Martelella mediterranea DSM 17316: one gene and its partner. The protein of the gene in region 1 binds, or shares a complex with, the protein of each later gene. Links are inferred from orthologs where the notes say so. Each region holds a gene or a part of one and is shown on either strand. Other genes may lie near its edges. The genes, in order: accD and Mame_RS10185.

Region 1 (15,209 bases):
CCGCTGCAGACGCGCCGGCCAGAACACCGAGCCCATGGCGGTTTCGACGGCCTTTTCCTCCAGCGCGAAGCCGGCGGCCTTGACCGCCGAGATCGCGGCGGCGGCATTGGCATATTGATGCCGGCCCGGAAGCGCCGGCAGCGGCAGGTCCATCAGCCCGTCGCCATCCTGATAGACCAGCCGGCCATGTTCCTCATGGGCGGAGAAATCCTGGCCATAGACATGCAGCGGACAGCCGAGCCTGTCGGCGCTGGCGATCAGCACCTCTTCCGCCGCCTCATATTCCTGCTGGCCGATCACCACCGGCACGCCCGGCTTCATGATCCCCGCCTTCTCGGCCGCGATCAGCTCAACCCGGTCGCCGAGATAGGCCTGATGATCGAGCGAGATCGGCATCACCACGGAAACGGCTGGTTTGTCGATGATATTGGTGGCGTCGTAGCGTCCGCCCAACCCAACCTCCAGGATCACCACATCGGCCGGAATTTCGGCAAACAGAACGAAGGCCGCCGCCGTTAGCATTTCGAACACGGTGGCTTTCGCGCCCTCATTCGCCGCCTCGACCCGCCGCAGCGTCTCGGCCAGAAGCTGATCATCGACATAGCCGCTCGCCCCGCCCGGCCCGCCGATGCGGAACCGCTCGTGCCAGCGCACCAGATGCGGCGAGGAATGGACATGGACGGAAAGGCCCGAAGCCTCCAGCAGCGCCCGGCAGAAAGCGGTGGTCGAGCCCTTGCCATTGGTGCCGGCGATATGGATCACCGGCGGCAGGGAGAGATGCGGATTGCCGAGCTTTTCGAGAAGCACCCGGATGCGATCCAGCGACAGATCGAAGCCCTTGGGATGCAGCTGCATCAGGTGCTCGATCACGCGCTCGGCGGCGCCGAATGAGGGGTTATCCATGATTGATCCGATTCTGCGGGCCTATCCCGCCCGTGGCGTTCGCGCGCCCTTATCGTCCGCCGGAGGTGGCCGACCGGGAAGACCGCCGCCGCCTTGGGCCGCACGGGGTCTTCTCTGTCTTTCTCAGGCCTGCTGCGCCGGGGCTTCATCCGCGGCAAGCGCCGGTTCGGCTTCCGCCTGCGACGCATGCGGGCCTTCCAGAAGCCCGTGCGGGGGCGTTGCCGGCGCGCCGGTCATGATCTTCAAAAGCCGCGCCAGCGTTTCCGGCAGGTCATGGCGCTTGACCACCATGTCGACCATGCCGTGCTCCAGCAGATATTCCGCGGTCTGGAACCCGTCCGGAAGCTGTTCGCGGATGGTCTGCTCGATCACGCGGCGGCCGGCAAAGCCGATCTCGGCGCCGGGTTCGGCGATATGCAGGTCGCCGAGCATGGCGTAGGAGGCCGAAACGCCGCCGGTGGTCGGGTTGGTCAGCACCACCACATAGGGCAGGCCGGCATCGCGCATCATCTCGATCATCACCGTCACGCGCGGCATCTGCATCAGCGAGAGAATACCCTCCTGCATGCGCGCGCCGCCCGACGCCGGGAAGATCACCAGCGGGCATTTCTCATCGAGCGCGCGCTGGAAAGCCTGGATGATCGCCTCGCCGGCAGCCATGCCGAGCGAGCCGCCCATGAACTTGAACTCCTGCACCACGGCAACGAGCTTCAGCCCCTCAAGCGTGCCGAGACCGGCGAGGATCGTGTCTTCCTGATCGGTCTTCGCCCGGTTTTCCTTCAGCCGGTCGAGATATTTCTTGGAATCGCGAAACTTCAGCGGGTCCTGCGCCACTTTCGGCTGCGGCAGGTCCTCATAGGTTCCGTTATCGAACAGATCGGCGAGGCGCGCGCGCGCGGGCATCTTCATGTGATAGCCGGAAGACGGGATCACCCACTTGTTCTCTTCCAGATCGGTATGAAACACCATGGCGCCGGTTTCGGGGCACTTGATCCACAGATTCTCGGGCACCTCGCGGCGGCCGAACATGGAATTGATCCGCGGCCGCACGTAATTGGTAATCCAGTTCACCACATGAACCTCCTGAATTTCTTTGCCTGCCGTGTGCCAGATTTACTCGGCGGCTGCAAGGCGCGCGTCCCGCACCCCGCTTGAAAGGCCCTTCACGAAGGTCGAAACCGCGTCGACCGTGTCTTTGCCCGCCTTGCCATCGGCGGTCAGACTGCCGGCAATCTGGTTGACCAGCGCCGTGCCGACGACGACGCCATCAGCCGCTGCCCCGATCAGGCGCGCATGTTCGGCGGTCTTGACGCCGAAGCCGACGCAGACCGGCAGATCGGTATGCGCCTTGATGCGCGAAACGGCCTCGCCGACCTTCGAAGGGTCAGGCAGCGCCGAGCCGGTGATCCCGTTCATTGAGACATAGTAGACGAAGCCGGAGGTGTTTTTCAAAACCGCCGGCAGACGCTTGCCGTCCGTGGTCGGCGTCGCCAACCGGATAAAGTTCAGCCCGGCGGCGAGTGCCGGAATGCAGAGCTCATTATCCATTTCCGGGGGCAGGTCGACGATGATCAGCCCGTCAATGCCGGAAGCCAGCGCATCGGCGATGAATTTGTCGACGCCATAGATATAGATCGGGTTGTAATAGCCCATCATCACGATCGGCGTATCGGCATCGCTCTTGCGGAATTCTCTTGCCAGTTCCAGGGTCTTGGCCAGCGTCTGGCCGCCCTTCAGCGCCCGCAAGCCCGCCATCTGGATCGACGGGCCATCGGCCATCGGATCGGAAAACGGCATGCCGAGCTCGATCACGTCCGCGCCCGCCTTCGGCAGCGCCTTCATGATTTGAAGCGAGGTATCGAAATCCGGATCGCCGCCCATGAAATAGGTGATCAGCGCCGGCCGACCCTCGGCTTTCAGCGCGGCAAAGCGTTTTTCCATGCGTTCGGTCATACTCTACTCCGTGGCATCGTCGATGCGAAATAATCGGCGAGCGGTGCGCCGGCCATGGCGGTTGCCATGAATGCGCGCCGTTCGAAATCAATCACGCCCAGTTCCCATACGCAGGCCATCGGGCCGGGCGGGACGGGCGAAAAGTCGGGCGGCGTCATGCCGAGATCGGCGCGCCAGAGCCCGTGAGAGAGGATGCCGCCTGGAAGCCACCAGTGCATAAGCAGCCACCAGGCCTCCTCGCCGCGATGCAGCACCGCAAAACCGGCGCCAAAATTCGGCTTCGGCGCTACCGCCTGTCGCAGCACGGAAATAGCGGCTTCCAGCACATCCTCGCCGAATTCCGGGGCGCCCTCGGCCGCAATTCCGCTGAGCTTGATTGTGCCGTCATCCGTCTCGACCGATGTCAGATAACCGGCCTCTCGCGGGCGATAAAGCTCCGCTTCCGCCAGTGTTTCCGTCATGATCTTCCGTCCTATTCCGTTTCCTCATCCGACCACGCCGAAATCGCGGTGACCAGCGACTTGTGAACGGACTTCATGTTCAGCACGAGGCTGTCGATTTCGGCGGATGCATTGCCGCCGGAGGCGAGCGCGTTCAGCGCCGAGACCAGTTCGATGTTGAACAGGTTCTGATGCGCCAGCGCCTTGATCACCGCGGCGCGCACCTCGTTGTCGCCACTGTTCTCCTCCTCGATGATCTCGAACAGCGCTTCCGCCAGTTCCGACATCTCCTCGATCACATCCCCCCGGCTCATGCTCTACATCTCCATGCCGAGAATCTTGCCCACCGTATGCACGTCCTTGTCGCCGCGGCCGGAAAGATTGGCGAGGATGATCTCGTCCTTGCCCATTTTCGGCGCGCGCTTCATGATTTCGGCGATCGCGTGGCTCGCCTCCAGCGCGGGAATAATGCCTTCGAGCCGGGTCATGAGCTGGAATGCCTCCAGCGCCTCGTCATCCATGATCGGCACGTAGCTCACCCGGCCGATATCGTTGAGCCAGGAATGCTCCGGCCCGATGCCGGGATAATCGAGCCCGGCCGAGATCGAATGGCCTTCCTTGATCTGGCCATCGCCATCCTGCAGCAGATAGGTGCGGTTGCCGTGGAGCACGCCCGGCGCGCCGGCGGTGATCGAGGCGCAGTGCTCCTCGCCCGAAAGCCCCTTGCCGCCGGCCTCGACGCCGACGATTTTCACATCGGCGTCATCGAGGAACGGATGAAAGATACCAATCGCGTTCGAGCCGCCGCCGACGGCGGCGATGACGAGATCCGGGAGCCGGCCTTCAGCCTCCATCATCTGTTCACGCGCTTCCGTGCCGATCACGGCCTGGAAGTCACGCACCATTTCCGGATAGGGATGCGGGCCAGCGGCCGTGCCGATCAGGTAATAGGTATCCTCGACATTGGTGACCCAGTCGCGCAGCGCCTCGTTCATCGCATCCTTCAGCGTGCCGTGGCCGGCCGTCACCGGCTTCACCTCCGCGCCCAGAAGCTTCATGCGGAACACGTTCGGCGCCTGACGCTCGACATCGGTCGCGCCCATATAGACCACGCAGGGCAGGCCGAAACGGGCGGCGACGGTGGCAGACGCCACGCCGTGCTGGCCGGCGCCGGTCTCGGCGATGATCCGCGTCTTGCCCATGCGCTTGGCGAGCAGGATCTGGCCGATGCAGTTGTTGATCTTGTGCGAGCCGGTGTGGTTCAGCTCCTCGCGCTTGAAATAGATCTTCGCGCCGCCGAGATGTTCGGTCAGGCGCTCGGCGTAATAGATCGGGCTCGGCCGGCCGATATAATGCTTGCCGAGCGATTTAAGCTCCGCCTGGAAGGCCGGATCGGTCTTCGCCTTTTCCCACTCGCCCTCAAGGTCGAGGATCAACGGCATCAGCGTCTCGGCGACGAAACGGCCGCCGAAAATGCCGAACAGACCGGTCTCGTCGGGTCCGGATTTGAAGGAATTCAGCTTCGGGGTCTCGTTCACGGTCATTCTCCATCAGGCCGTTGCATAGGCAGCGTCAACGGCATCAAAAAAGGCATCGATCCGGGCGGCATCCTTCACGCCGGGCGCGCTTTCGACGCCCGAGGAAACATCGAGCCCGTGCGCCCCGGTTTCATGAAGCGCGGCGGCGACATTTTCCGCCGAAAGACCGCCCGACAGGAAATAGGGAATAGTCGGGCGCCAGCCGGCAAGCAAGCGCCAATCGAAGGTCACGCCATTTCCACCCGGAAGCGTCGCGTTTGCAGGCGGCTTTGCGTCAAAAAGCAGATGATCCGCGACACCGTCATAGTCATCAACCCGCGCGAGGTCTTCCGGCGCGCGCAGCGAAAACGCCTTGATCACCGGCAGGCCGAACAGCGCCTTGATGGTCATCACCCGGTCGGGCGTCTCATGGCCGTGAAGCTGCAGCATGTCGGGACGGGCGGCGTAGACGATCTCTTCCAGAAGCTCGTTGTCGGCATCCACCGAAACGGCAACCGTCTTCGCCCGGCCGCGCACATGGGCGATCAGGCCGGCGGCGACATCGGGCTCGACATGGCGCGGGCTCTTCTCAAAGAAGATGAAGCCGACATGGCTCGCCCCGCGACGGATGACGTGATCGATCGTGTCTTCGCTGCTGAGCCCGCAGATCTTGATGGCCGGACGTTTCATGGTCTGTCCTTAACATATCGCGAAAAACTTCGCGAGTTCTATACGGTTGGCGCGTCGAAGCGGATTGCATGGAGGAACGATCCTTCGGCCTTCAGCCAGCGGCGCGCCTCCGGGGTTCTCGGGCACAGCTTTTCGCACAGCGCCCAGAAACGCGGCCCGTGGTTCATTTCGCTGAGATGGGCCACTTCATGGGCGGCCAGATAATCCACGACAAACAGCGGCGCCATCGCGATCCGCCAGGAGAAATTGAGATTGCCGGCCGACGAACACGAACCCCAGCGCGATTTGGTGTCCTTGAAGCTGATCGCCGAAAAGCGCTTGCCGCTCGCCTCCGCGTGGTATCGCACGCGTTCCGTGATCTCGCGCTTGGCCTCCTTCTTCAGATAATCACTGGCGCGCCGGCCGATACTGGCGGCGGGACCGGAGACCAGAAGAATGGGCGCGCCGTTCTCGACACGGGCCTCGGTCAATCCGCGCAGATTGCCGCTGTGGCGGATAGTGTGGGCGACGCCGAACACCGGCAGCGACGCGCCGTCGCCAATGGCTGTTTCGCGGCCCTCGAACCGTCCGATCCGGTCGATCAGCCAGTCATGATGACGGCGCAGAAACCCTTCAACCTGATGGCGCGCAAGCCCCGGCGGCACGGTCAGGCTCACCGCATGCCCGCCCGGCTCGATCTTCAACGTCATCCGCCGCGCGCGCGCATTGGTCCTGACGTTGAGCGGCAGCACCCTTCCGCCGATGTCGATTGTCCTGGCGTTCATTCCGTGTCTCTTCGGCCCCGATGGCCTTCCTATACCGGGTTCCGGCCCCGACAGGCCACAAAAAAAGGCACCGCCCGGGGGATATGGGCGATGCCGAACGGGTGGCTGCCGCGCCTCACGGCGCGGCGCATTGCGTCAGTCCTGCGATGTTCCGCCGGAATTGCCGTTGTTGCGCTCGCGCATGAAACGGTCGAATTCCTCGCGGTCGCGGGCCTTTCTCAGCTCGTCGGTGTAGCGATCGAATTCGGCGCGCATCTCGTCGAGCTTGCGGCGCTCTGCCTCGATCCGCTCCATTTCGCTGCGGCGCCATTCATCGAAGGCGGCATTGCCGGTGGAGGCCATCGGCTCGGCGGCCTGGCGCATGTTGCGCTTGCAGGAGCCGAAGGCGCGTTCGGCGGAACGCTTCCACTCGCCGCGCGACATGTTCAGACGATCGCCCCAGATAATATAGGCAAGCATCACCAGTCCAAGCGGCCAGAACACGACAAAACCGATCACCATCAGGGCGATCGTAAGTGGCGTCCACGCCGGACGCAGTAACGCAGTCTCGTTCATCTCGGTTCTTCCTCGTTTCGTCTCGGCGATCGACCGCCGATATTTCCGATATGGAAATGGCGGCATGCCGCTTCAAGATATATTCGACAGGAATCGAACGATTTTGCGGAAAACGGTACGGCTTCTGGAAGGTTTAGCCAGATACCGGAAGCGGGCCCGAGAGCCGATCCGATCGCCCGTCAGCGCGGCGCGCGTTTGGCGAGGATGCGCTGCAGGGTGCGGCGGTGCATGTTGAGGCGGCGGGCGGTTTCGGAGACATTGCGGTCGCACATCTCGTAGACCCGCTGGATATGCTCCCAGCGCACCCGGTCCGCCGACATCGGGTTTTCGGGCAGGTCGGTCTTTTCGCCGGGCTGCTGGGTCAGCGCATGGACGATATCGTCGGCATCGGCGGGTTTGGCGAGGTAATCGAGCGCGCCGAGCTTCACGGCGGTGACGGCGGTGGCGAGATTGCCGTAGCCGGTCAGCATCACGATCCGGGTATCGGCCCGCGCCTCCCGGATGGCGGCGACCACGTCGAGCCCGCTGCCGTCCTCGAGCCTCAGATCGACGACGGCGAAGGCCGGCGGCCGCGCCTTGGTAAGCGCGATCCCTTCGGCAACCGAGCCTGCGGTTTCGATATCGAAGCCGCGCGTTTCCATGGCGCGCGCCAGCCGGCGCAGGAACGGTGCGTCGTCATCGACAAGCAGAAGGCTGCGGTCGTCGCCGAGGCCGGCGAGTTCGTCATTCGTATCGGGGGTCTGCAATGCGTTCATTTCATTGGGCCTGAAAGTAATGCCTGACCCCTTATGCCTCCGGGGGCGACGGGGGTAAACCCCTTGCGCGTCACAAAACCGTCACCACAACGCCAGCAGGTCAGACCCGCGCCCTCGAAACGGCTTGCGCGCTTCCAATCCGGCACGAACCATTCTAGAGCCGTTCAGGCTTAAATGGAATCCGTTCTGTTTGCCCAAACCGGTCATTCCACGCGAAGAAGTCCGCGCGGCATAGCCATAGCTATGTCGAAGGGCTTCGACAAAGTGGATGGCCGGTTTCGGCAAACCCGCAAGGGCGGCATTCCATGATCTTCTGATCATGGAATGAACACGCCCGCGATTGAGTCGGTTCAGCGCGTCAAGCGCGCTGAACTGGGCGGCATGAATTTGTGCCATTACCGGCGGTGTTCGGCTTGGACATAGCGACGGCTATGCCCTGCGCCAAAGCCCTTGGTCCTGGCGCAAATTCCTTGCCGCAGAACGCTTCCATTTAAGCCTGAACGGCTCTAGACCATGCCCTCATACTTGCGGAGCGGGACCAGAATGAACAATCATGACATCGAAAAGCCGGGCGCGATCCCCGACGCCATCATCGTTATGGGCGTCAGCGGCTCGGGCAAATCCTCGGTCGCGCGGCGTCTGGCCGAGCGCGCGGGCCATGACTTCATCGAGGGCGACGAACTTCACCCCGCCGCCAATGTCGAAAAGATGTCGCGCGGCATTCCGCTTCAGGATGAGGACCGCTGGCCCTGGCTGGCGCTTATCGGCGCGGAGATCGCGAACCACCGGCAGGTGGGTGTCGTGGTCACCTGCTCGGCGCTGAAGAAAACCTATCGCGACCGGCTGCGCCAGACCGCCGGCGGGTCGCTGGCCTTCGTGTTTCTGGACGGCAGCGAGGCCTTGCTGAGCGCGCGCATGGGCCATCGCACCGGCCATTTCATGCCGGTTTCGCTGCTCCAGAGCCAGCTTACGACGCTGGAGCGGCCCGACGGCGAGCCCGGCGTGGTTGTCGTCGACATCGATCAATCGCTGGAGGCGATCGTCGAGGCGGCGCTTGCAGGCCTTGTGACCGCATTCGACTGAGGTGAGCGTTTTCCACCTTGCCTTTCCGGCATGCATCGGCGAACGTCGCTCAGGTGTAAGCGTGGAGAAACGGGATGACGGTGACGGCCAGCGAGCGCAGACGCGCTCTCTTTCTGGGGAGCATGGGCGGCGGGCTCGAATTCTATGACTTCGTGATCTATGCCTCCTTCGCCTCGCAGATCGGCAAGACCTTCTTTCCGGACGAGGCGCCGGCCGCGCGGTTGCTGGCAGCCTTCGCGATCTTCGCCGTCGGCTATCTCGTGCGCCCGCTCGGCGGCATCCTGTTTTCCCATTTTGGCGACAGGCACGGCCGCAAGGCCATGCTCAGGGTCTCGATCGCCGGCATGGCGGGCGCGACATTCCTGATCGCCTTCATGCCCGGCTATGCCAGCTGGGGCATTTCTGCCACCGTGCTGCTCGTGGTGCTGCGCATGGTGCAGGGCCTCTGCCTTGGCGGCGAAATCCCCGGCGCGATGACGCTGATCACCGAAACCATGCCGAAGCGGCGCGGGCTCGCCTGCGGCTTCCTGTTCATGATCATCAATGTCGGCATGCTGGCCGCCCAGGCCGTGCAGTGGGCGATCACCCACCTGATGTCGGAGACCGCCGTGCTCTCCTATGGCTGGCGGATCGGCTTCTTCGTCGGCGGGCTGGTGGCGATCGCGGGCTTCTTCCTGCGCGCGCGGCTTTCCGAAAGCCCGGCCTTCGCGGAGATGGAAGCCCATGCCCACAAGGTGCCGCTCGCCGCGCTGTTCCGCGACAATGGCCGCGCCGTCTGGCTCGGCCTGTTCATCACCGGGCTCGGGGCGGCGACCGTGCCGCTGCTCTATCTCTACATGAACTCCTATCTCACCGATTTCCTCAAATACGATCCCGATCAGGTGGCGACCGCCGTTCTCGTCGGCATCGTGCTGTTTTCGCTGCCGATGCCGGTGGCCGGCCTGATCTCGGATTTCGTCGGCATCAAGGTTCCAGCCTTCATCGCCTCGTTGATCCTGGCGGTGGCGGCGATCCCGGCCTATGTCTGGATGCATCAGGGCGTTTCGGAACTGCTGCCGGCGATGATCGTGATCTCGCTGATCGCGGCCTTCGCCTGGGGCGTCGGGCCGGTGCTGCTGACGGCGATCTTCCCGACGGATGTGCGCTATACCGGCGTTGCCTTCGTCTATAATATCGGCTTTGCGATCGTCGGCGGGCTGACGCCGCTGACGGCGACCTTCATCATCCAGCAGACCGGGTTCATGCTGGCGCCCGGCTTCCTGCTGGCGCTGTTCGCGGGGCTTGCGACGGTGGCGATCTTCCTGTCCAACGTTCTGCCTTCCGGCAAAACCGGCCGCGACTGAACGGGCTCCGGGCAACCGCCAGGGACGGGTAGCAAGGGAAGCTGTAAGATCGTCAATTCCGCTTGCACGGAATGCACGGTCGGGTTTGCGCTCGTGCCGGAGTTTGGGTATGAATTCAGTATCGCGATTTTCCCGCAGATGTCCCCTGGAGGCCCTCCCTTGCCGATCTCAAAAATTCTTGTCGCCAATCGTTCCGAAATCGCCATTCGCGTTTTTCGCGCTGCAAACGAACTGGATATCAAGACAGTTGCAATCTGGGCGGAAGAAGACAAGCTGGCGCTTCACCGCTTCAAGGCGGATGAGAGCTATCAGGTCGGCCGCGGGCCGCATCTCGACCACGACATGGGTCCGATCGAAAGCTATCTGTCGATCGAGGAGGTGATCCGCGTTGCCAAGCTTTCCGGCGCCGACGCGATCCATCCGGGCTACGGCCTGCTCTCCGAAAGCCCCGAATTCGTCGATGCCTGCGAGGCCGCGGGCCTGACCTTCATCGGCCCCAAGGCCGAGACCATGCGCCGGCTCGGCAACAAGGTCGCCGCGCGCAATCTCGCCATCGAAGTCGGCGTGCCGGTCGTGCCGGCCACCGCGCCGCTGCCCGACGACATGGAAGAAGTGGCGCGGATGGCCGAGGAAGTCGGTTATCCGGTGATGCTCAAGGCCTCCTGGGGCGGCGGCGGACGCGGCATGCGCGTGATCCGCGCCAAGGAAGACCTTGCCCGCGAGGTGACGGAGGCCAAGCGCGAGGCCAAGGCCGCCTTCGGCAAGGACGAGGTCTATCTCGAAAAGCTGGTGGAGCGCGCCCGCCACGTCGAAAGCCAGATCCTCGGCGATACCCATGGCAACGTCGTGCATCTGTTCGAGCGCGACTGCTCGATCCAGCGCCGCAACCAGAAGGTCGTCGAGCGCGCGCCGGCGCCCTATCTCTCCGAAGAACAGCGCAAGGAGCTCGCAGAATATTCGCTGAAGATCGGCCGGGCGACCAATTACATCGGCGCCGGCACGATCGAATATCTGATGGATGCCGATACCGGCAAGTTCTACTTCATCGAGGTCAATCCGCGCATCCAGGTCGAGCACACCGTGACCGAGGTCGTCACCGGCATCGACATCGTCAAGGCGCAGATCCACATCCTCGACGGCCATCCGATCGGCGACGAGGCCGCCTCCGGTGTTCCGCCGCAGGAGGAGATCAAGCTGCGCGGCCACGCGCTGCAGTGCCGGATCACCACCGAGGACCCGGAGCATAATTTCATTCCCGATTACGGCCGCATCACCGCCTATCGCGGCGCGACCGGTTTCGGCATCCGGCTCGATGGCGGCACGGCCTATTCCGGCGCTGTGATCACCCGCTATTACGATCCGCTTCTGGAAAAGGTCACCGCCTGGGCGCCGACGCCGCAGGAGGCCGCGCGCCGCATGGACCGGGCGCTCAGGGAATTCCGCATCCGCGGGGTTGCCACCAACCTCACCTTCCTCGAAGCGATCATCACCCATCCGCAATTTATGGATTACAGCTACACCACGCGTTTCATCGACGAGACGCCGGAGCTGTTCGACCAGGTCAAGCGTGCCGACCGCGCCACCAAGCTTCTGACCTATCTCGCCGACGTCACCGTCAACGGCCATCCGGAAGCCAAGGGCCGGCCGAAGCCCGCCGATGACATCGCCAAGCCGGTGGTGCCCTATATCGAGGGCGATCCGATGCCGGGCACCAAGCAGCTTCTCGACGAGATGGGGCCGGAGAAATTCGCCAAGTGGATGCGCCACGAAAAGCGCGTCCTGATGACCGACACCACCATGCGCGACGGCCACCAGTCGCTGCTCGCCACCCGCATGCGCACCCACGATATTGCGTCGATCGCCGGGACCTATGCCCGTGCTTTGCCGGAACTGCTGTCGCTGGAATGCTGGGGCGGTGCGACCTTCGACGTGTCGATGCGGTTCCTGACCGAAGACCCGTGGGAGCGGCTGGCGCTGGTGCGCGAGGCAGCACCAAATCTGCTGTTGCAGATGCTGCTGAGGGGCGCCAATGGCGTCGGCTACACCAATTATCCCGACAATGTGGTGAAATATTTCGTCCGCCAGGCGGCTAAGGGCGGCATAGACCTGTTCCGCGTGTTCGACTGCCTGAACTGGGTGGAAAACATGCGCGTGTCGATGGATGCGGTGGCCGAGGAAGGCAAGCTCTGCGAGGCGGCGATCTGCTACACCGGCGACATCATGAACGCCAGGCGGCCGCAATATGACCTGAAATACTACACCAATCTGGCGAAGGAACTGGAAGCGGCCGGCGCCCATATCATCGCGGTCAAGGACATGGCCGGGCTTCTGAAGCCGGCGGCGGCGAAGTTGCTGTTCACGGCGCTGCGCGACGCCACCGAACTGCCGATCCACTTCCACACCCACGACACCTCCGGCATTTCGGCGGCCACCGTGCTTTCAGCCATCGATGCCGGCGTCGATGCGGTCGATGCCGCGATGGACGCGTTTTCCGGCAATACCTCGCAGCCCTGCCTTGGCTCGATCGTCGAGGCGCTGAAGGGTCATGAGCGCGATCCGGGGCTCGACACCGGCCATATCCGCCGCATCTCGTTCTACTGGGAGGCGGTGCGTCACCAGTACGCCGCGTTTGAAAGCGACCTCAAGGGGCCGGCCTCGGAAGTTTATCTGCACGAGATGCCGGGCGGCCAGTTCACCAACCTCAAGGAGCAGGCGCGCTCGCTCGGTCTTGAGGCCCGCTGGCACGAGGTGGCCCAGGCCTATGCCGACGCCAACCAGATGTTCGGCGATATCGTCAAGGTGACGCCGTCCTCCAAGGTGGTCGGCGATATGGCGCTGATGATGGTGAGCCAGGATCTCACAGTTCCCGATGTCGAGGACCCGAAGAAGGACATCTCCTTCCCGGAATCGGTTATCTCCATGCTGAAGGGCGATCTCGGTCAGCCGCCGGCCGGCTGGCCGGAAGGCCTGCAGAAGAAGGCTCTAAAGAACGAAAAGCCCTATACCGTGCGGCCGGGCTCGCTGCTGGAGGACGCCGATCTCGAGGCGCTGCGCAAGGAGGCAGAAGAAAAGGTCGGCCGCGAGATCGACGATTTCGAGCTTGCCTCCTACCTGATGTATCCCAAGGTGTTCGTCGATTACGCCATGGCGAGCGAAACCTATGGCCCGGTCTCGGTTCTGCCGACGCCCGCCTATTTCTACGGTCTCGAAGAAGGGGACGAGCTGTTCGCCGATCTGGAGCGCGGCAAGACGCTGGTGATCCAGAACCAGGCGATCACCAGCGCCGACGAAAAGGGCATGGTCACCGTGTTCTTCGAACTGAACGGCGCGCCGCGTTCGATCAAGGTGCCGGACCGCGCTCATGGCGCGGGCGCGGGCGTCAACCAGAAGGTCGATCCGACCAATGCCAACCAGGTCGGCGCGCCGATGCCGGGCGTCATCTCCACCGTCGGCGTCTCCGCCGGCCAGCAGGTCTCCGTCGGCGACGTTCTGGTCTCGATCGAGGCCATGAAAATGGAAACCGCGCTCCACGCCGACCGCGACGGCGTGATCAAGGAAGTCCACGTCAAGGCCGGCGACCAGATCGACGCCAAGGATTTGCTGGTGGTCTACGAGGGGTGATAAAACCGTCTTCAGGTTGACTGGCGCGGGATTCCGTTCATCTGCCTGGAACCTCGGCGTGTTGGCAAATCCGCCTTTCTTTCCTGTGTCATCCTCGGGCTTGACCCGAGGATCCAGGCCGGACCGCACGGTCTCGAAAATAACCATTCTGATCAATGGCTTGTGCGGCATGGACGCTCGGGTCAAGCCCGAGCATGACCCCTCTGGGCGGAAGCATCCGATCAGAACCTCTGAAATTCGCGGCTTGGTCAGCAGCCCGAGATCCCGGTCACTCGGCCGGGATTTTTTTGCTTGCGGGTGCTGCGGTGCGGCTGGTGGAACGGCCGATCCAGAGGCTGGCAAGGACCAGAACGGCGCCGGCGACCTGTAACGGCGACAGCGCCTGTCCGAGGAATATCCAGCCGAGCAGAACGGCGCTGAGCGGGCTCAGGAAGCCGAGCAGCGCCGCCGGTCCCGGTCCGATCCTGGCGATTCCCCGAAACCAGAAGAAATAGGTCAGCGCCGCGCCGATCAGGCCCAGCCAGACGAGGCCCGCCACGGCCCTGGCGTCCGGCATCGGAAAGCCCGGCTCGATGGCAAGCGCCAGCGGCAGCAGCACAAGACCGCCCGTGGTCAATTGCCAGGCGGTCAGCGTCAGCGGCGCGACAGGGAACTGCCACCGACGGGTAAGCACGGTGCCGAGCGCCATCGACAGCGCGCCGCCGAATGCGGCGGCAATGCCGATCGGATCGAGCGTGATCGTCGATGACAGAAGCAGCATGGCCACGCCGACAAGCCCGCCGAGCGCGGCGACAACGGCCAGCGGTCGGATCGGCGCGCCGATGAGACCCCGCGCCAGGAACAGCACGATCAGCGGCTGCGTCGCGCCGAGCGTCGCGGCCACCCCGCCCGGCAGGCGGTAGGCGGCCACGAACAGCAGGCCCCAGAACAGGGTGAAATTCAAAAACCCGAGGATGAAGAGCTTCGGCAGCCATTCGGGCTTCGGCCATTGCCGGACAAGCAAGAGCAGGATGAGACCCGCCGGCAGGGCGCGCAGCAGGCTGACGGTAAGCGGATATCCGTCCGGCAGCAACTGGGTGGTGACGATATAGGTCGTGCCCCAGATGGCCGGCGCCAGCGCGGTCAGCAGGAAATCGGATGGTTTGGGCATACACGCCTCCATTTATCTCGACGTCAAACTATCTGGAATTAACTTGACGTCAAGATATTTTTCCGACAGGCTTTGGCCATGGATCATGTCGACAGTATTCTGGCCGAGTGGCAGGCCGAGCGCCCGGACCTCGACGCCATGCCCATGGGCGTCATGGGCCGGCTGAAGCGGCTGCAGGTGCATCTCGCGCGCAACCTGGAAACGGTTTTCGCCCACTACGGGCTGAATGCCGCCAGCTTCGACGTGCTGGCAACGCTCAGGCGTTCCGGCCCACCCTATGCCCTTTCGCCCTCGGCATTGATGGACCGGACGATGGTGACCTCGGGCACCATGACCAACCGCCTCGACCGGCTGGAAGCCGCCGGCTTCATCGCCCGCCGCCGCAACCCGGAAGACGGGCGCGGCTTCTCCGTGGCGCTCACCGACAAGGGCTTC
Region 2 (15,264 bases), 1.4 Mb from region 1 along the record:
GCATCGATCGTGATCGAGTTCTTCAACGGCGAGCGCCATGTGTTCGACAATCCGACCGGGGTGATGACCAACAGCCCGCGCTTCGACTGGCACCTGACCAACCTCAACAATTACACCCATCTCAGCAATGTCGATCATTCCAACGCGACCTTTCTCGGCCAGGACTTCATCCAGCCGGATTCGGGCATCGCCACGGTTACGCTGCCCTCCTCCGACACCGCTGTCGATCGCTTCGTACGCGCGGTCTACTATGCCAATTTCTCCGAAAAGACCGACGGCCAGGAAGCGACGATCCGACAGCTCGGCCATGTCATGAACAAGTTCGACCGCCCGAAGGGCGCCTCGGTCTATTCGAGCGCGAAAGCGAGCGCCCTGACCAAATCGGCAGGCGACCTGACGGGCCAGTCCGGCGGGGCGCCGCCCGAATTCATTACCGAATATACCTCGTGGATCACCCTGATCGACCTCGCCCGCGGCGCCGTCTTCGTTCGGACTTACAACAGCCTGGGCTATGCGAAGTTCGATCTGGCGACGCTGAAGGAGCAGGCATCGACGCCGAAGATCATCCCGCTCGAAGCGCTCGGCCAACACGCATTCGACGCTGACGGGCTCATGGCCGCGCACTGACCCGCTGCTCTGTGAAGCCCGTTGATTGGAGGCCTTGTGCGGATTGCGCCGCCTGCTTTGGCACGATCCTCAAGGCGCGCAGCGCGTTCAGGATAACGGCAACGTCTATCACTTCCTGAAGTATCGCGCCCTCGACGGGCGTGAGATACCCCAGGGCCGCGGCAATCATCCCGGCAACGGAAAGGCCGATGCCGACCGCCACGCTTTCAAGCGCGATCCTGCGCGACCGTCGGGCGACCTCGATCCCCGACAGAAGCCGGTCAAGGCTGTCGACCAGCAGAACCACGTCCGCGGCCTCCGCCGAGGCCGCGGCGCCGCGTGCCCCCATCGCGACCCCGATGTCGGCCGCCGCCAGCGCGGGAGCATCGTTGACGCCGTCGCCGACCATCATCACCGGGCCATTCTTGCGCTCCGTCAAAACCAGAAGCACCTTTTGGTCTGGCGTCAGTTCGGCCCGCACCGCATCGAGACCCAAGCCGTCCGTCACGGCCTCCGCCACCGCTCGGCGATCACCGGTCGCCAACAGGATGCGCGCAACTCCAAGCCGGCGCAATCCCGCCAGAAGCCCTGCGGTGCCTGCCCGCAGCGCATCCGCCATCACCAGATGACCCATGATCTTGCCATCGACCGCCAGCGACACGACGACCGAACCGGCCGCGACCACCGCGCTGTCGGTATCGGCCATACCGATCTGAGAGGCGACGAAACGCGCGCCCCCGACCACCACCTTCCTGCCTCCGATGGTTCCCGAAACACCCTGTCCGGGCATCTCGACCACGTTTTCCGGAACCGGGAGAATGGCATCATGGCGCCGGGCGGCAGCCACGACCGCCTGCGCAATCGGGTGTTTCGATGCCTGATCAAGCGCGGCGGCGAAATAGAGGACTTCGTCTTCGGTCATATCGCCAAGCGTCTGGGTTGATACCAGCTGCGGGCGTCCGTCTGTCAGCGTACCGGTCTTGTCGAGAATCAGCGTCCTGATCCGCGCCAACGCCTCCAGCGGCTTTGCGCCCTTGATCAGAACGCCGAACCGGGCCGCCCGCGACATGCCTGCGACCAGCGCCACCGGAACGGCAAGGATCAGCGGACAGGGTGTCGCCACGACCAGAACCGCCACCGCGCGGATCGGATCGCCGGTTGTCCACCAGGCCGCCGCCGAAAGAGCGATGGTGACGGCGAGGAATATCAGCGACCAGCGGTCGGCCAGCCGGGCCATCGGGGCCTTGGACGCCTGCGCCGCCTCGACCAGCCGGACGATCCCGGCATAGGTGCTTTCGGCGGCCCGCCGCGTGGCCCGCAGATCGAATGCATCGCCGGCATTGGTGGAGCCACTCATCACATCCTGGCCCCGGTCCAGACGCACGGGCATGGATTCGCCCGTCAACGCCGATTGGTCCAGCACCGCCCGATCACTTTCCACAGTGCCGTCGACGGATGCGACATCGCCCTGGCGGATCAGCAGAAGATCGCCCGGCGCGATGGCGTTCAACGACACCTCCTCCAGCGCGCCATTGCTGTACCGCGTCGCGGTTCTTGGCACGCGGGAGAGAAGATCGCTCATTTCGCGGCGGGCGCGGCCCTCGGCGAAACTCTCCAGAAACGTGCCGCCCGAATACATCACGGCGACCACCGCCGCGGCGAGAGTTTCGCCAACCAACAGGGCCGCCGACATCGACAGAGCCGCCACGATATCGAGCCCGACCTCGCCCTTCGCAAGGCTGCGCACGATCTCGACCAGCAAAGCGGCAAGGACGGGCATCACGCCCGCCGCCCAGAGAACGGTCGCCGGCTCTGAAAGGCCGGCGAGGTTGAGCGCGAGTCCCGCGCCAAGCCCGAGCGCGGCAATGGCAAGAAGGCCGGCCTTGAGGTATCTGGGAAGCCACGCGTTCATCGACAGTTCCGCCTCCGATGACGGCCTGAGCTCCCTGGAACGCGGGTCTTCCGCGCGCCGGGGCTATCGGGCAGCATGTGTATCGCAAGCTTTATAAGCCGCGCGCCCCTTCCTTTGCCATAGGGACGATACCATTTCGCCGCCGCAAGCGGGCTCTGCGCCCGATCCGGAACAGCCCGCCGTGCCTCGAAGAGCGACCGGTTTACGTCGGCGGCCAGAACGAACGCGCGAAGTCTGCATATTCTGCCTGTGGGCGTCGCCGGATCGCCTTCGGAAACGCGTTCTGTAGTAAAACCGATCGAAGATCACTCAAGCAGCCGCGCTCGGTATATCTCATCCGCGGCCAGCGGCAGGAGCCGTTCCGCCATCTCGGCCTTCAGGGCTTCGTGGCGTGCCGTTTCGTCGGCAGACTTGTGGGCCTTGCCGCCAAGCCGCACGAATTCCTCACGAACATGGCCGGGCTTTATCACTGCTTCCGCGACCTTACCGCGATAGGCAAAGCGGAAGACATAGGGGCCTGGCGGATCTGAGATGACGTCTTTGCCGCCGAGCGGACGGAAGACCGCCAACCGGTTTTCGGTCAGCGCGCGGGTCACCATTTCCAGCGCATCGCGGCCGCCCGGCCCGGTGAAGGCGGTCAGAATGGAGATCTCGCGTCGCTCGAGCGGCCTCTCATCCAGAAGCGGAAACGCCGCCTGCATCGCTTTCAGCCCATGCACCACGCCGCCGGGAAAGCCGCCGCCGTGATAGGCCATGATCATACCGAACGAAAAGGTCAGTTCCCGTCCGTTTTCGCAAACAGTTATCGTGTCATGCATTGAGAAATTCTTTCAGATTGGGAATGAACCGGTCAAGGAAACGGGTCGTCGCCGGCATGAAATGCGAACCGTGATGGAATATCGGGTCGAGCGACGAGACGATCATCCGCCCCGGAGTCGATGCTTCATCGACATAAAGAATCGCCCTGCCTTCGCCGTCCTGAATCAGGACGTCCGCGCCGTCGGGCGGCGTAAACCAGCCGTGCAGATGCCAGGTGACATCCCTGCCGGTCATTCCCGCCGTCAACGGATGCTCAGGAGCAACGATATCCACGCCGAGATCGGCGCCCTTTTCCAGCCACCACCACCAATTTGTCGGCGTCGGGGTAAATTCCACATTCGGCAGCCAGAGATGGGAGAGGCTTTCGCCCAATGCCACGACGGTCCCGCCAGCCCGAAGATGGGCCGCGACAAAATCCTTTGCGGCAATCATTCGCTGGGCAGGGGTGCGACAAGGCACCCACAACGCATCGTCAGGCATCAGCGTTTCTGGCAGTGCTTCTGGGGTGGTGATGACGTCCAGATATTGCGCATGACGCGGAGCCTCCAGCGCATGGATATGATAATAGCAGCCGGAGGAGGGCAGGACGAGACGCCTCCCGTTTCCCGACGCGCCTCCCGTACCCCGATAGGTTTCCGGTTCCGCCAGAGCTTGCCGGTAGCTCTCATCGGTACGGACAGCAGACATGCCGTCGATGCAGGCGCCGCCGGCTGTCCAGTTCATGATCCGGGCGGTAAGGGTCGCCGGCAATTCCCATTCGCGCCCCATGGTCGCCAGATCATTGCCGGAATGGCTGAAGATACGTCCGCCGCCGGGCCGCTCCCAGACCCAATCGACAGGCACCTGGGCCGGACCGAGACCATTGACGGCGACGGCGCGTTCGGGCAGCGGATTGCAACCTCGTCCGTAGAATCCGGCAACATTCTTGTTGGTTTCCAGCTTTTTCAGGTCGATACCGTCGAAGATCGGGTGGGTGTTCACGGCAGTGAGGTCGAAATCGGCCCGTTTGGGCATCCTGATCGGCCGGTATTGTTCCATACCGGCGACCAGTGGGCGCACCATATGGCCATTGAAGAACCAGCGGCCGCCGCGTGCGAGAAAGGCTTCGAGCGCCGGCCCGAAAGCCAGCATTGCATTCTGATCGAGTTGGTTGGAGGTAATCAGCCCGTTATATCGCGACAGATCCTGCGGTTTCAGGGCGTTCTGTTCCACAATGTCCAGCACGCCATCGGCCGCGGCGCGACGAACGGTTTCCGAGGGGCCTTCAAAGGATGATTTCACATAGAGCACGGTCATGCGTATTCGCGTCCCGCAAACGCCGGCACCACGGCGCGACGCGCGCCTCCGGCCTGGCCTTCCATTTCCACCCAGCGCATGTCGACGCCGTAGAGCGTGTTCAACAGATCCGGCGTGACCATTGCCTCGACCGTGCCGTTGATTTCGCGTCCGCCCGGCATCATCAGCAGCACGTCGTCGGCCGCCGCCAGCGCATGGTTGGGATCGTGCGTGGTAAACAGGATCGCCCGGTCGCGGCGGGCGCGCAACATGTTCAGAAGGTCGAGTGTCTTCGACTGGTTGCCGAGATCGAGCGCAGAGGTCGGTTCGTCGAAGACGAGCGCCGGAGAGCCGGTGGCGAGCGCGCGAGCAATCAGGATCATCTGCCGCTGACCGCCGGACATGCGGTCGTAGCGCTGATCGGCAAGGTGGGAAGCGCCTACGATATCCAGCGCTTCCCGCGCCGCCTCGATATCATCCTTCCCGGGCTGGCCGAAAAGCCCGATGCGGGCGGCTTGGCCCATGACCACGACGTCAATGCCGGAAAGCTTCGCCTGCGACGCGCCATGCTGCGGCACATAACCTGCAATCTTCGGGGCGGTACGCCTGCCGGCCGCAAGCGGCTGGAAGCCTAGCAGGGCCCGCAGCAGCGTCGTCTTGCCGCGCCCGTTCGGTCCGAGAACGGCCATGCTCCGCCCGACAGGGACCTCGAAGGTGACATCGCGAAAGATAACCCGGCTACCGAAGGAAATGGCAGCCCCCTCAAGTCCGATCATGGCTGGTTCGCCTTCGAAAAATGACGCCTGAGCAGAATGCCGAACACCGGCGCGCCGATCAGCGCCGTCAGCACTCCGAGCGGTATCTCCGCCGCGGTCAGCGTGCGGGCGAGCGTATCGACAAAGGTGAGATAGGCCGCGCCCAGAATGGCGGATGCCGGTATCAAAACCCGGTGGTCCTCGCCGACCAGGATGCGGGCGGCATGAGGAACGACGAGACCGATCCAGCCGATGATGCCGGCAACCGCGACGGATGTCGCCGTCATCAGCGCCGTGGCGACGAAGATATACCAGCGTTCGCGATCCGGATCGACGCCGAGCGAACGGGCCTCGGTGTCCTCCAGCGCCAGCAGGTTCAGCCGGTATCGAAACAGCCAGACGGCGAGGAGGCCGATGGCGAGCCCCGGCAGCCCCAGCCAGAACCGGGCCCAGGTGGCCGTCGAAAACGATCCCATCAGCCAGTAGACGATCGCTGGAAGCGAGGTGTTGGGGTCGGCGAGGAACTGGACGATCGAAACGAGCGCGGCGAAAAGCGCGCCGATCACCATACCCGAAAGGATGACGGTGACGATCTCGGTCCGCCCGTTGATGCGGGCGAGAAGGCCAACCAGCACAAGGGCCGCGAGGCCGAAGATGAATGCAAGCCCCAGCAGCGTCACGCCGGCATAGCCAAGCAGGATAGCGAGCGCTCCGCCAAAGGCCGCACCCTGGCTGATGCCGAGCACCTGGGGCGAGACCAGAGGGTTGCGGAAGACCCCCTGAAGCGCCGCCCCTCCGACAGCAAGAGCGGCCCCCGAGACGGCCGCGATCAGCACGCGCGGCATGCGCACCAGAAGCACGATGCGCTGGTCGATGCTGTCTAGCGGCGCGGACGGATTGGCGATCCATTGCAGGATGATTTCCGCGATCCGCCCCGGGGAGACCGAAAACCGCCCAGCTCCGATCGAAAAGATGAAGGCTGCGGCGAGCGCCGCCAGCATCGCCCCGAACAGGCCCGCCCTGAGAGCGCCGGCCCCGCCATGCAGCCGGGCGCCGGCTTCCGTCATGCTCATGACTTCGACTTGAACTGATCGTAGTTGGCTGCCCCGTCGTTGAGGTCGATCCAGAGGATGTTGTCGATATCTTCTTCGGTCAGGTCATAGTCATAGATGGTCTTGTAGGCCTTCTTCATCTCGGCCCTGAGGTCGTAGTCGAAGACATCCGGATGGAGAAGATCGGCGAGCCACATCCAGGTCAGCGGGCTCTCGGTGTTCGGCGGGTCCCAGCGGTAGCCGCCGAGCGGCATGCGATAGACCTTGTGATTCTGAGCCGCATTGGTAAGCGAGAGGATGGGGTCGTCGTAAATCCGTTCCGGCGAGATGTCGCTCTCGAAATTGTTGAGCAGGATGACGTCCGGGTTCCATTCGGCAATCTGTTCCGGATTGATCGTGACGCCGTTGGCTTCGAGATCGGCCGACGCGCTCGTTCCGCCCGTCAATTCGATATACCAGGTGTTGTAGTTGTTCCTGGCGCCGGAAGCGATCAGGGTTTCCATGGCGCGCTGCAGGTAGAGCACTTTGGGCTTTTCTGCGTCTGCGATCGCGGAGGCCTTGCCGGCGACATCCGAAGCCACGTCTTCGCGCCATTCGATCAGCGGACCGATACGGTCTTCGCGCCCCATGGCCTTGGCCGACATCGTCATGTATTCGCGCGTCTTTTCCTCCGTGCCGTAGGAAATCAGCATGGCGGTAAGGCCGGCATTGGTAATCGGATCGACAAGATCATCGCCGCGATCCGCCCATTGGACGACGAGGTCTGGATTGGTAGCCGCCAGTTCCTCGACATTGGGAATGAAGTTCGGCGCGGTGATGTCGGAGGGAATGTTGACGGCTTCCGGATAGATCTTGCCCAGAATGCCTTCCAGAACGGCCTGCTTGGCCACCGGGTTCATGCCGACCTGCTTTTCGACGCCGCCATCAATCGCTATCAGCGTCGATGCCATCGGCATCGGGATCGACGCGACCCGTTCCGCCGCCCCTTCGAGCCTGACCTCCCGTCCCGCCTGATCGGTCATTTCGATCGGATCGGCCATGGCGGCATGCGCGGCCAGGGCAATGAACGCGCCTGACAGGATTCCAGTGGCTATGCAGACTTTCATCAACGTCTCCCACGAGTAAAGCGATACAAGAATCGCGTTATATTAACATGATTTTTGTAGTCAAGTTTTATCAGTGAATACAGGACAACTTACGGACCCGGCAGGCGAGGCAAGGCCTGAGGCAACAAGATGACGAGGCTGGACAAAGCACCGAACCTGGAAAATCCGGTGAGCCGCTCTGGATGACGGATTGTATGATTGAAATCGATGGTGATCCCGACGCGATTCGAACGCGTGACCCTCAGATTAGGAATCTGATGCTCTATCCTGCTGAGCTACGGGACCACTCGCCTCTCCATACAAAAGCAGGGCCCCGATGAAAAGCCCTGTTTTTGCTTTGCGGCAACCATGCCTCAGGCGGCGAGGCGGGCTTCGGCAAGGCGGACCCAGTAGGAAATGCCGTGGGCGAGCGCCTCGTCGTTGAAATCATAGTCCGGATTGTGCAGGCCGGCGCTGTCGCCATTGCCGAGCATGATGAAGGCGCCGGGCCTTGCCTCCAGCATGTAGGAAAAATCCTCCGCCGCCGTCCAGGGCGCAACCGCGGTGTTGACCGCCTCCGCCCCGGCAACCGCGATCGCCGCATCCGCGGCATGGCGCGTCTCTTCCTCGTGATTGACCGTCGCGGGATAGTTGCGGGTGTATGTCACCACGGCCTCGCCGCCCTGGGCAGCGGCAATGCCTTCGGCGATGGCCTTGAGCCGCTGCTCCGCCATGTCGCGGTTTTCCGGCGTGAAGGAGCGCACCGTGCCGCCGAGTTCGGCCTCCGAAGGGATGACATTGTGGGCAAAGCCCGCATGAAATTCGGTCACCGAAACCACAAGCGCGCCCACCGGATCGGCGCTGCGCGAGACGATGGTCTGCAGCGCGCCGACGATCTGGCTGCCGATCACGACCGGATCTATGGTCGTGTGCGGCTGGGCCGCGTGACCGCCCTTTCCCCGGATCAGGATCCGGAACTCGTCGGTCGCCGCCATGATCGGGCCGGGCCGGATCGCGAATTCTCCCACGGGAAGGCCGGGGAAATTATGCATGCCGTAGACCTCGGCGATCGAAAACCGGTCCATCAGCCCGTCCTCGATCATCGCCTTGCCGCCGCCGCCGCCTTCTTCCGCCGGCTGGAAGATCACGACCACCCTGCCCCTGAAATTCCGCGTCTCGGCGAGGTATTTCGCCGCACCCAGCAGCATCGCCATATGGCCGTCATGGCCGCAGGCATGCATCTTGCCGGGAACCGTCGAGGCCCACGGACGGCCGGTTTTCTCATTGATGGGCAAGGCATCCATATCGGCGCGCAAGCCGATCGTGCGCCCCTCGCCCGCCCGGCCATGGATGACGCCGACAAGCCCGGTGCGGCCGATGCCTTCAACGACCTCGTCGACACCGAACTGCCGCAATTGTTCTGCTATGAAGCCCGCCGTCGCCTCGACGTCGTAGAGCAGTTCCGGATGCCGATGAAGGTGATGGCGCCATTCGGTCGCTTGACTTTGGAGTTCGGCGGCGTAGTTCAGCACCGGCATTAATGATACCCCTGCATTTTTGCAAAATTCGTTGTAAAACACGCTAATATTAAGTGGGATCAAAACGTGTCCGCATCAAGAAGACGAGCCCTTCAAGGGGTATATCGATAGCAGCCGACAGGCAAGCAGAGAGAGCTACCGTGTTTCAAATCGCCAGGACGAAATCGACAACCCGGCACCTTGGTCGGAGGATGGCCGCCGCTGTGCTGTTCGCCGGAATAATGCTCGCAACGCTGGTTTCCGCCGGCGCGGCGGCGCTCGCTCATCCCTATATCGTGGTCGATGCCAAAACCGGGCGCGTGCTGTTTGCCAATGAACCGTTCAAGAAATGGTATCCGGCGTCCCTCACCAAGCTGATGACCGCCTATCTCGTATTCGAGGACATGAAAGCGGGTCGGCTCGATCCGCGCGCGGCGATCACCTTTTCGGCCGCCGCCGCCAACGAGCCCGCCTCGAAGATGTATTTCGCCCCCGGCACGCGCGTGTCGGTCGACAACGCGCTGAAGATGATGCTGGTGCATTCGGCCAATGACGCCGCCCATGCCGTGGCCGATGCCGCGATCGGCGGCCGCGACGCCTTCATCGCGCGCATGAATGAAAAGGCCAAGCAACTCGGCATGGTCGACACCCATTTCGTCAACGCCAACGGCATGACCTCGATGGCCAATCCGCAGACCGGCCAATATACCACCGCGCGCGACATGGCTGTGCTGGCGCTTGCCATGAGCCGCGACTTTCCGGAATACCAGTATTATTTCACCATCCCCGGCATAGCGGCCGACAGCGGAAAATACCGCAACACCAATCTGCTGGTCGGCAATTTCGACGGCGCCACGGGCATGAAGACCGGCTTCGTCTGCGCCTCGGGCTATAATCAGGTGTCCTCGGCCAAGCGCGGCGGCCGCGAGGTGATTGCCGTCGCCTTCGGCGCCAACAGCGTGCCCGCGCGCGCCGACAAGGCCGCCGAGCTGCTGCAGGCCGGGCTGACGTCCAACGACCGTTCCGGGCCGGAGCTTTCGAGCTATCTGCCGCCGCCCGCTCCGGATCGCCCCGTTGCCGATATCACCAACGAGGTCTGCAGCGCGCAGGCCGTCCAGGACCGCGGCGATATCCGCGATGAGGACGGCAACTACATCTTCAAGTCGCCCTATCTGAAGCCGCTGCCGAAGGAATACGCGACCATCGACGCCTTCCGCCTGCCGAACGACACCGAAACCGTGGCGGGCGCGCTCGATAATCTCACCTATGTGCCGCTGCCCTATGCCCGGCCCGAGCAATAGAAGCCAGAATGTATCAGCCATCGCATCCCATCCCCGTCTCGATCGTCACCGGCTTTCTCGGCGCGGGCAAATCGACGCTTCTGAACCGCCTTCTCGGTGATCCGGCGCTTGCCGACGCGGCCGTGATCATCAACGAATTCGGCGCGGTCGGCATCGACCATCTTCTGGTCGAACGCTCCGGCGATTCGGTCATCGAGCTTGCCAATGGCTGCCTGTGCTGCACCGTCCGCGGCGAGCTGATCGACACGCTCGCCGACCTGCTGGACCGGATGCAGACCGGGAAGATCAAACCGGTTAACCGGGTGATCATCGAGACCACCGGCCTTGCCGATCCGGTTCCGGTGCTGATGGCGATCATGGCGCATCCGGCGATCGCCGCCGCCTTTTCGGTCGATGGCGTGGTGACCCTGGTGGATGCGGTGACCGGGATCGAGGCGCTGGAACGCCATGACGAAGCGGCCCGCCAGGTCGCGGTCGCCGATCGCCTCGTCATCACCAAGACCGATCTCGTCGCCACCGAGGTTGCGGCAAGCTTTGCCAAACGGCTCGCCGGCATCAATCCGACCGCGGAAATCGTGGACGGCGCGGCGCCGATGGCCGCCAGTCCCGGCCTTCTGGTCGCGGGCCTGTTCGATCCGGCGCGCAAATCGGCCGAGGTCGGCGAATGGCTGCGGGCGGCCGAAACCGGCCACGACCACCACCATCACGACGTCAATCGCCATGACGAGCATATCCGCGCCTTCGCGCTTCTTGCGGGCGCGCTCCCGTCGCGACAGGTCATCGAAGCCTTCCAGCATCGCCTTGCCCGCGAACACGGCGACCATATCCTGCGCATCAAGGGGATCTTGGCGATTGCCGGCGAGCCTCGCCCGCTTGTGATCCACGGCGTCGGCGCCACTGTCTATCCGTCGCGTTATCTCGCCGGCTGGCCGGTGGACTGCGCGCCTGAAACGCGGATCGTCGTGATTGGCGCGGACCTCAGCGAGAAGGCGGTGCGAGATCTCTTCGCAAGCTTCCTGAACCGGCCGGCGATCGACCGTCCGGACCGGGCAGCACTTGAGGACAATCCGCTCGCGGCCTTCGGCTTCAGGCGCTGACAGGGTTCACGATCGCGCGATCACGAAACGATGACCGCTCTCGGTCTTTTCGCTTTCGATCAGCCGGTGTCCGTCCTGCTGGCAGAGATGGGGTATGTCGATCACGGCAAGCGGATCGGTGGTTTCCACCGTCAGCAGGCTTCCGGGCGCAAGCTCGGCCAGACGCTTGCCGGTCTTGAGCGCCGGCAGAGGGCATTTCAGCCCCTTCAGATCATAATGGAAGGACTTCGGCACGAAGCCGTCGCTCACCAGAATTTCCAGAAAGGCCTGTCGCCTTTCGTGGGCTGCTCCGGCTCGGCATAGGCCGCCATCGGGCTCGGCTCGGGAATCGGCACCGCAGAGGAAACCGGCACGTCCGGAACATCCGGGATCGCGGCCGTCTGGGTGACGGTATCGATTTCGGAAGCGACATCTTCCGGCGTTTCCAGCGGGCCGTATTTCGAGATCCGGTACTGTTCCACGGTCACGAAGCGGCCGGCTTCCAGCGAGGAACCGGTGGGCTGGTAGAGCGCATCGGTCGGATCCTCGCGCAGATCGGCGACGATGGCCTTGCGTTCCGCTTCGCTCGGATCGATCCAGACCTTGTCGTCGTTCTCGGCGAGCGCCTTGGCAAATTGCTTCTGATAGTCGCTCTGGTTCTGAGCCAGCGCCATCTTGTCCTGGGCGGAAAGATTGGACGCCATGACCGGGCAGGCGCGATCGGAGGCGAGATCGCCGCCATTGACCGGGTCCTTGTTGAACAGATATTCGCCGCCGCAGACATCGACGTCCGGAATCTTGTGGGTCACGTCGAAATAGTCGTAGCCTTCCTTCAGCATCTGCCAGAAGGGATAGTTTTCGTTATAGCGGTGGCGCACCATGTTTTCCGCGGTCATGCGGAACGGATAGGCCTGCAGCATGATCGCCTGCTGGCCGCCGGAAAAGGCATCGCGCGCGAAGGCGAAGATTTCCAGTATCTGCTCGTCAGTCATCGAATAGCAGCCGCGCGAGGAGCAGGCGCCGTGGATCATCAGATCGGAGCCGGTGAACTGGTTGGCGCGGTCATAGCGGTTCGGATAGCCGGTATTGATCGCCAGGAAATATTGCGAATAGGGGTTCAGAAGACCCTTGGAGAGCGGATAGAAGCCCTCGGGCGCCTGCCGGTCGCCCTCCTTCTTCTTCGGGCCGAGCTTGCCGGACCAGGCGCAGATCTCGTAGGTCTCGAGTTCGCCATAGGTGCCGTCGCGCTTCTGCTTCCAGATTTCGAGAACGCCCTCTTCCTTGAAAATCCGGATCGTGATCGGCGCGTTCTTGGCCATGTCGTACTTGCTCATCTTCGCCACCATGGAAGACGGCAAAGAATAGTTCATCTTCTCCTGCACGGAGGAGAAGTCGGTACTGTCAAAAAAGCTGTTGCAGCCCGTCAGCGCCACAGCGGCGAACATTATCGGGGCCAGTACAGTCAAGCGCATGGATAGAACCTGCCGGATTTTGCTTTCAAACGCAACGGTCGCCCGCCGCTGAGTGGCACCATAATGCACAGTCAAACTTCAAGAAAGCGTTAACTCTTTCTTTCCGCCCCGATGGCGGCAACCCGGCAAGAGCGCGCAGCCCTCAGAGATTGCGGCCGATGGCAAGGAATTTCTGCCGCCGCATATTGCGGATTTCCTCGGAAGACTTGCCTTCGAATTCGTTGAGCCCCTCGGCGATCTGGTCGCCCGAAGCATCGATCACGGTATCGGCATGGCGATGCGCGCCGCCGACCGGCTCGGGGATGATCTCCTCGACGATGCCGAAACCCTTCAGATCCTGGGCGGTGATCTTCATGTTGGTGGCCGCTTCTTTGGCGCGGGCGGAATCGCGCCACAGGATCGAGGCCGCGCCTTCCGGCGAAATCACCGAATAGATCGCGTGCTCCAGCATATAGACCCGGTTGGCCGCCGCAATCGCGATCGCGCCGCCCGACATGCCCTCGCCGATCACCAGCGTGATCATCGGCACGCCGAGCCTGAGGCACATCTGGGTCGAGCGCGCGATCGCTTCGGCCTGTCCGCGCTCTTCAGCGCCGACGCCCGGATAGGCGCCCTGCGTGTCGACGATCGAGATCACCGGCAGGTTGAAGCGGTCGGCGAGCTCCATCAGGCGGATCGCCTTGCGGTAGCCTTCCGGCCGCGGCATGCCGAAATTATGCTTCAGGCGGCTCTTGGTGTCGTGGCCCTTTTCCTCGCCGATCACGGCGACCGGGCGTCCGCGGAACCGGGCAAGGCCCGCCTGGATCGCCGCGTCCTCGCCGAAATTGCGGTCGCCGGCAATCGTGGTGAACTCGGTGAACAGCCGCTTGGCATAGTCGAGAAAGTGCGGGCGCTGGGGGTGGCGGGCCACCTGCGCCTTCTGCCACGGCGAAAGCTTGCCGTAGATATCGGTCATCGCCTCGCTGACGCGGGTTTCCAGGCGCGCGATCTCTTCCGACGTGTCGATGCTCTCGCCGTCGTCGGCCAGTTTCTTCAGCTCGATAATCTTGGCCTCCAGGTCGGAGATCGGCCTTTCGAAATCGAGATAGCTGTACATTGTCGCAATTTCCCTGGGTTTTCCGCCGCGCCCGGAACCGCGTTCTCGGGCTTCCACTTACAATATTGTGCCGCTTAATCCCGTTTTTTGGCTTCTTTTGCAAGGGGGTGATGCATTTCCACCAGTTCCCTTAGCCTTTCTTCCAGCACATGGGTGTAGATCTGGGTGGTCGAGATATCGGCATGGCCGAGCATTTCCTGCACCGCGCGCAGGTCCGCGCCGTTCTGCAGCAGATGGCTGGCGAAGGCATGGCGCAGCACATGCGGCGAGATCGCTGTGGTCCTGAGCCCCGCCCGCGCGGCCAAGCCTTTCAGGTCGCGGGCGAAGACCTGGCGCGAAAGATGCCCGGCAGCGCCTCTCGAGGCGAACAGATAGGGGTTCTCGTCGTCGCCCGCTGCCTTCTGCCGCTCGGCGTCGAATGCCGTGAGCGCCTCCAGCGCCCTCAGCGACAGCGGCACGGCGCGCTCCTTGTTGCCCTTGCCGCGCACCGTGAGGAACCGCTCCTTCTTCTTCATCACGTTCGCCGGCAGCGTGACGAGCTCGGAAACCCGCATGCCGCTGGCATAAAGCGTCTCCAGAAGCGCGCTCATGCGCAGCTTCTCAAAATGCTGTGGACCGGGGGCGCTGGCCTCGGCCGCCGCCTGATCCAGCAGCCGGTCGACATCGGCGACCGAAAGGGTTTTCGGCAGCGGCCGCGCCTTTTTCGGCGCATCGATGACGCCGGTCGGATCGTCGCCGCGCAGGCCTTCGGCATAGAGAAACTGATAGAACTGCTTCAGCGCCGAAAGCCGCCTTGCCTGGGACGTGGCCGCAAAGCCGCGTTTTGCAAGGTCCGCGAGATAGGCCGAAACGTCGCCGGAAGCCGCGTCATCGACCGCAACCCCGCGATCAATCATGAAATCACGGTAATCGTCGAGATCGCGCTGATAGGCGGCAAGCGTATTGACTGCCGCCCCGCGCTCCGCGCTCAGCATTTCGATGAACGCCTCGATATGGGCGCCGGAAAGATCCAATGCGTTTAACTCCCTGCCATCTGAAACCGGAATTCGACGCCCTTCGCCTTGACGCCATCACGGCATTTGCCGATACGTGGCAGGACAAGAATGGGCACGCTATGAACGTAAAACAAGATACCGGCGGCGCGGGACTGCGGCAAAAGGCGATTGCCGGCCTTGCCGGGCGCAATCTGATCCTGGTCGGCCTGATGGGCGCCGGCAAGAGCGCGATCGGCAAGCTCGTCGCCGCCCAGCTCGGCCTGCCCTATATCGACACCGACCACGAAATCGAATCCGCCGCCC

Evidence for each region.
Region 2: the proteins of accD (region 1) and Mame_RS10185 are in contact, whole or in part, in a solved structure (PDB 8UXZ), measured with the Escherichia coli proteins. The link is inferred for Martelella mediterranea DSM 17316 from one-to-one orthologs.

What each region holds. Positions count from the first base shown.
Region 1 is NZ_CP020330.1:771,930-787,138, reverse strand. What follows is about bases 1-2,935. They hold accD (acetyl-CoA carboxylase, carboxyltransferase subunit beta), read right to left. Parts: upstream 1,975-2,935; coding sequence 1,027-1,974; downstream 1-1,026. Other genes in these bases: Mame_RS27600 (hypothetical protein), read right to left, coding at 2,853-2,935; trpA (tryptophan synthase subunit alpha), read right to left, coding at 2,017-2,856; Mame_RS03580 (bifunctional folylpolyglutamate synthase/dihydrofolate synthase), read right to left, coding at 1-903. Outside these bases: more of Mame_RS27600, read right to left, coding at 2,936-3,317; Mame_RS03560 (hypothetical protein), read right to left, coding at 3,329-3,610; trpB (tryptophan synthase subunit beta), read right to left, coding at 3,614-4,834; Mame_RS03550 (phosphoribosylanthranilate isomerase), read right to left, coding at 4,847-5,503; Mame_RS03545 (M48 family metallopeptidase), read right to left, coding at 5,542-6,267; Mame_RS03540 (DUF2852 domain-containing protein), read right to left, coding at 6,403-6,822; Mame_RS03535 (ActR/PrrA/RegA family redox response regulator transcription factor), read right to left, coding at 7,002-7,577; Mame_RS26510 (hypothetical protein), read right to left, coding at 7,659-7,973; Mame_RS03530 (gluconokinase), read left to right, coding at 8,121-8,660; Mame_RS03525 (MFS transporter), read left to right, coding at 8,735-10,003; pyc (pyruvate carboxylase), read left to right, coding at 10,163-13,624; Mame_RS03515 (EamA family transporter), read right to left, coding at 13,893-14,774; Mame_RS03510 (MarR family winged helix-turn-helix transcriptional regulator), read left to right, coding at 14,853-15,209.
Region 2 is NZ_CP020330.1:2,176,891-2,192,154, reverse strand. The notes cover bases 11,990-14,979. They hold Mame_RS10185 (acetyl-CoA carboxylase carboxyltransferase subunit alpha), read right to left. Parts: upstream 13,967-14,979; coding sequence 13,013-13,966; downstream 11,990-13,012. Other genes in these bases: xerD (site-specific tyrosine recombinase XerD), read right to left, coding at 14,041-14,979; Mame_RS10190 (L,D-transpeptidase family protein), read right to left, coding at 11,990-12,870. Outside these bases: Mame_RS10250 (linear amide C-N hydrolase), read left to right, coding at 1-627; Mame_RS10245 (heavy metal translocating P-type ATPase), read right to left, coding at 611-2,518; Mame_RS10240 (hypothetical protein), read right to left, coding at 2,824-3,336; Mame_RS27295 (hypothetical protein), read right to left, coding at 3,329-4,633; Mame_RS10230 (ABC transporter ATP-binding protein), read right to left, coding at 4,630-5,388; Mame_RS10225 (FecCD family ABC transporter permease), read right to left, coding at 5,385-6,440; Mame_RS10220 (ABC transporter substrate-binding protein), read right to left, coding at 6,437-7,525; Mame_RS10210 (M20 aminoacylase family protein), read right to left, coding at 7,879-9,042; Mame_RS10205 (D-alanyl-D-alanine carboxypeptidase family protein), read left to right, coding at 9,234-10,322; Mame_RS10200 (CobW family GTP-binding protein), read left to right, coding at 10,331-11,419; Mame_RS10195 (sulfurtransferase TusA family protein), read right to left, coding at 11,426-11,668; more of Mame_RS10190, read right to left, coding at 11,665-11,989; Mame_RS10175 (shikimate kinase), read left to right, coding at 15,081-15,264. UniProt on the Escherichia coli protein: Component of the acetyl coenzyme A carboxylase (ACC) complex. First, biotin carboxylase catalyzes the carboxylation of biotin on its carrier protein (BCCP) and then the CO(2) group is transferred by the carboxyltransferase to acetyl-CoA to form malonyl-CoA.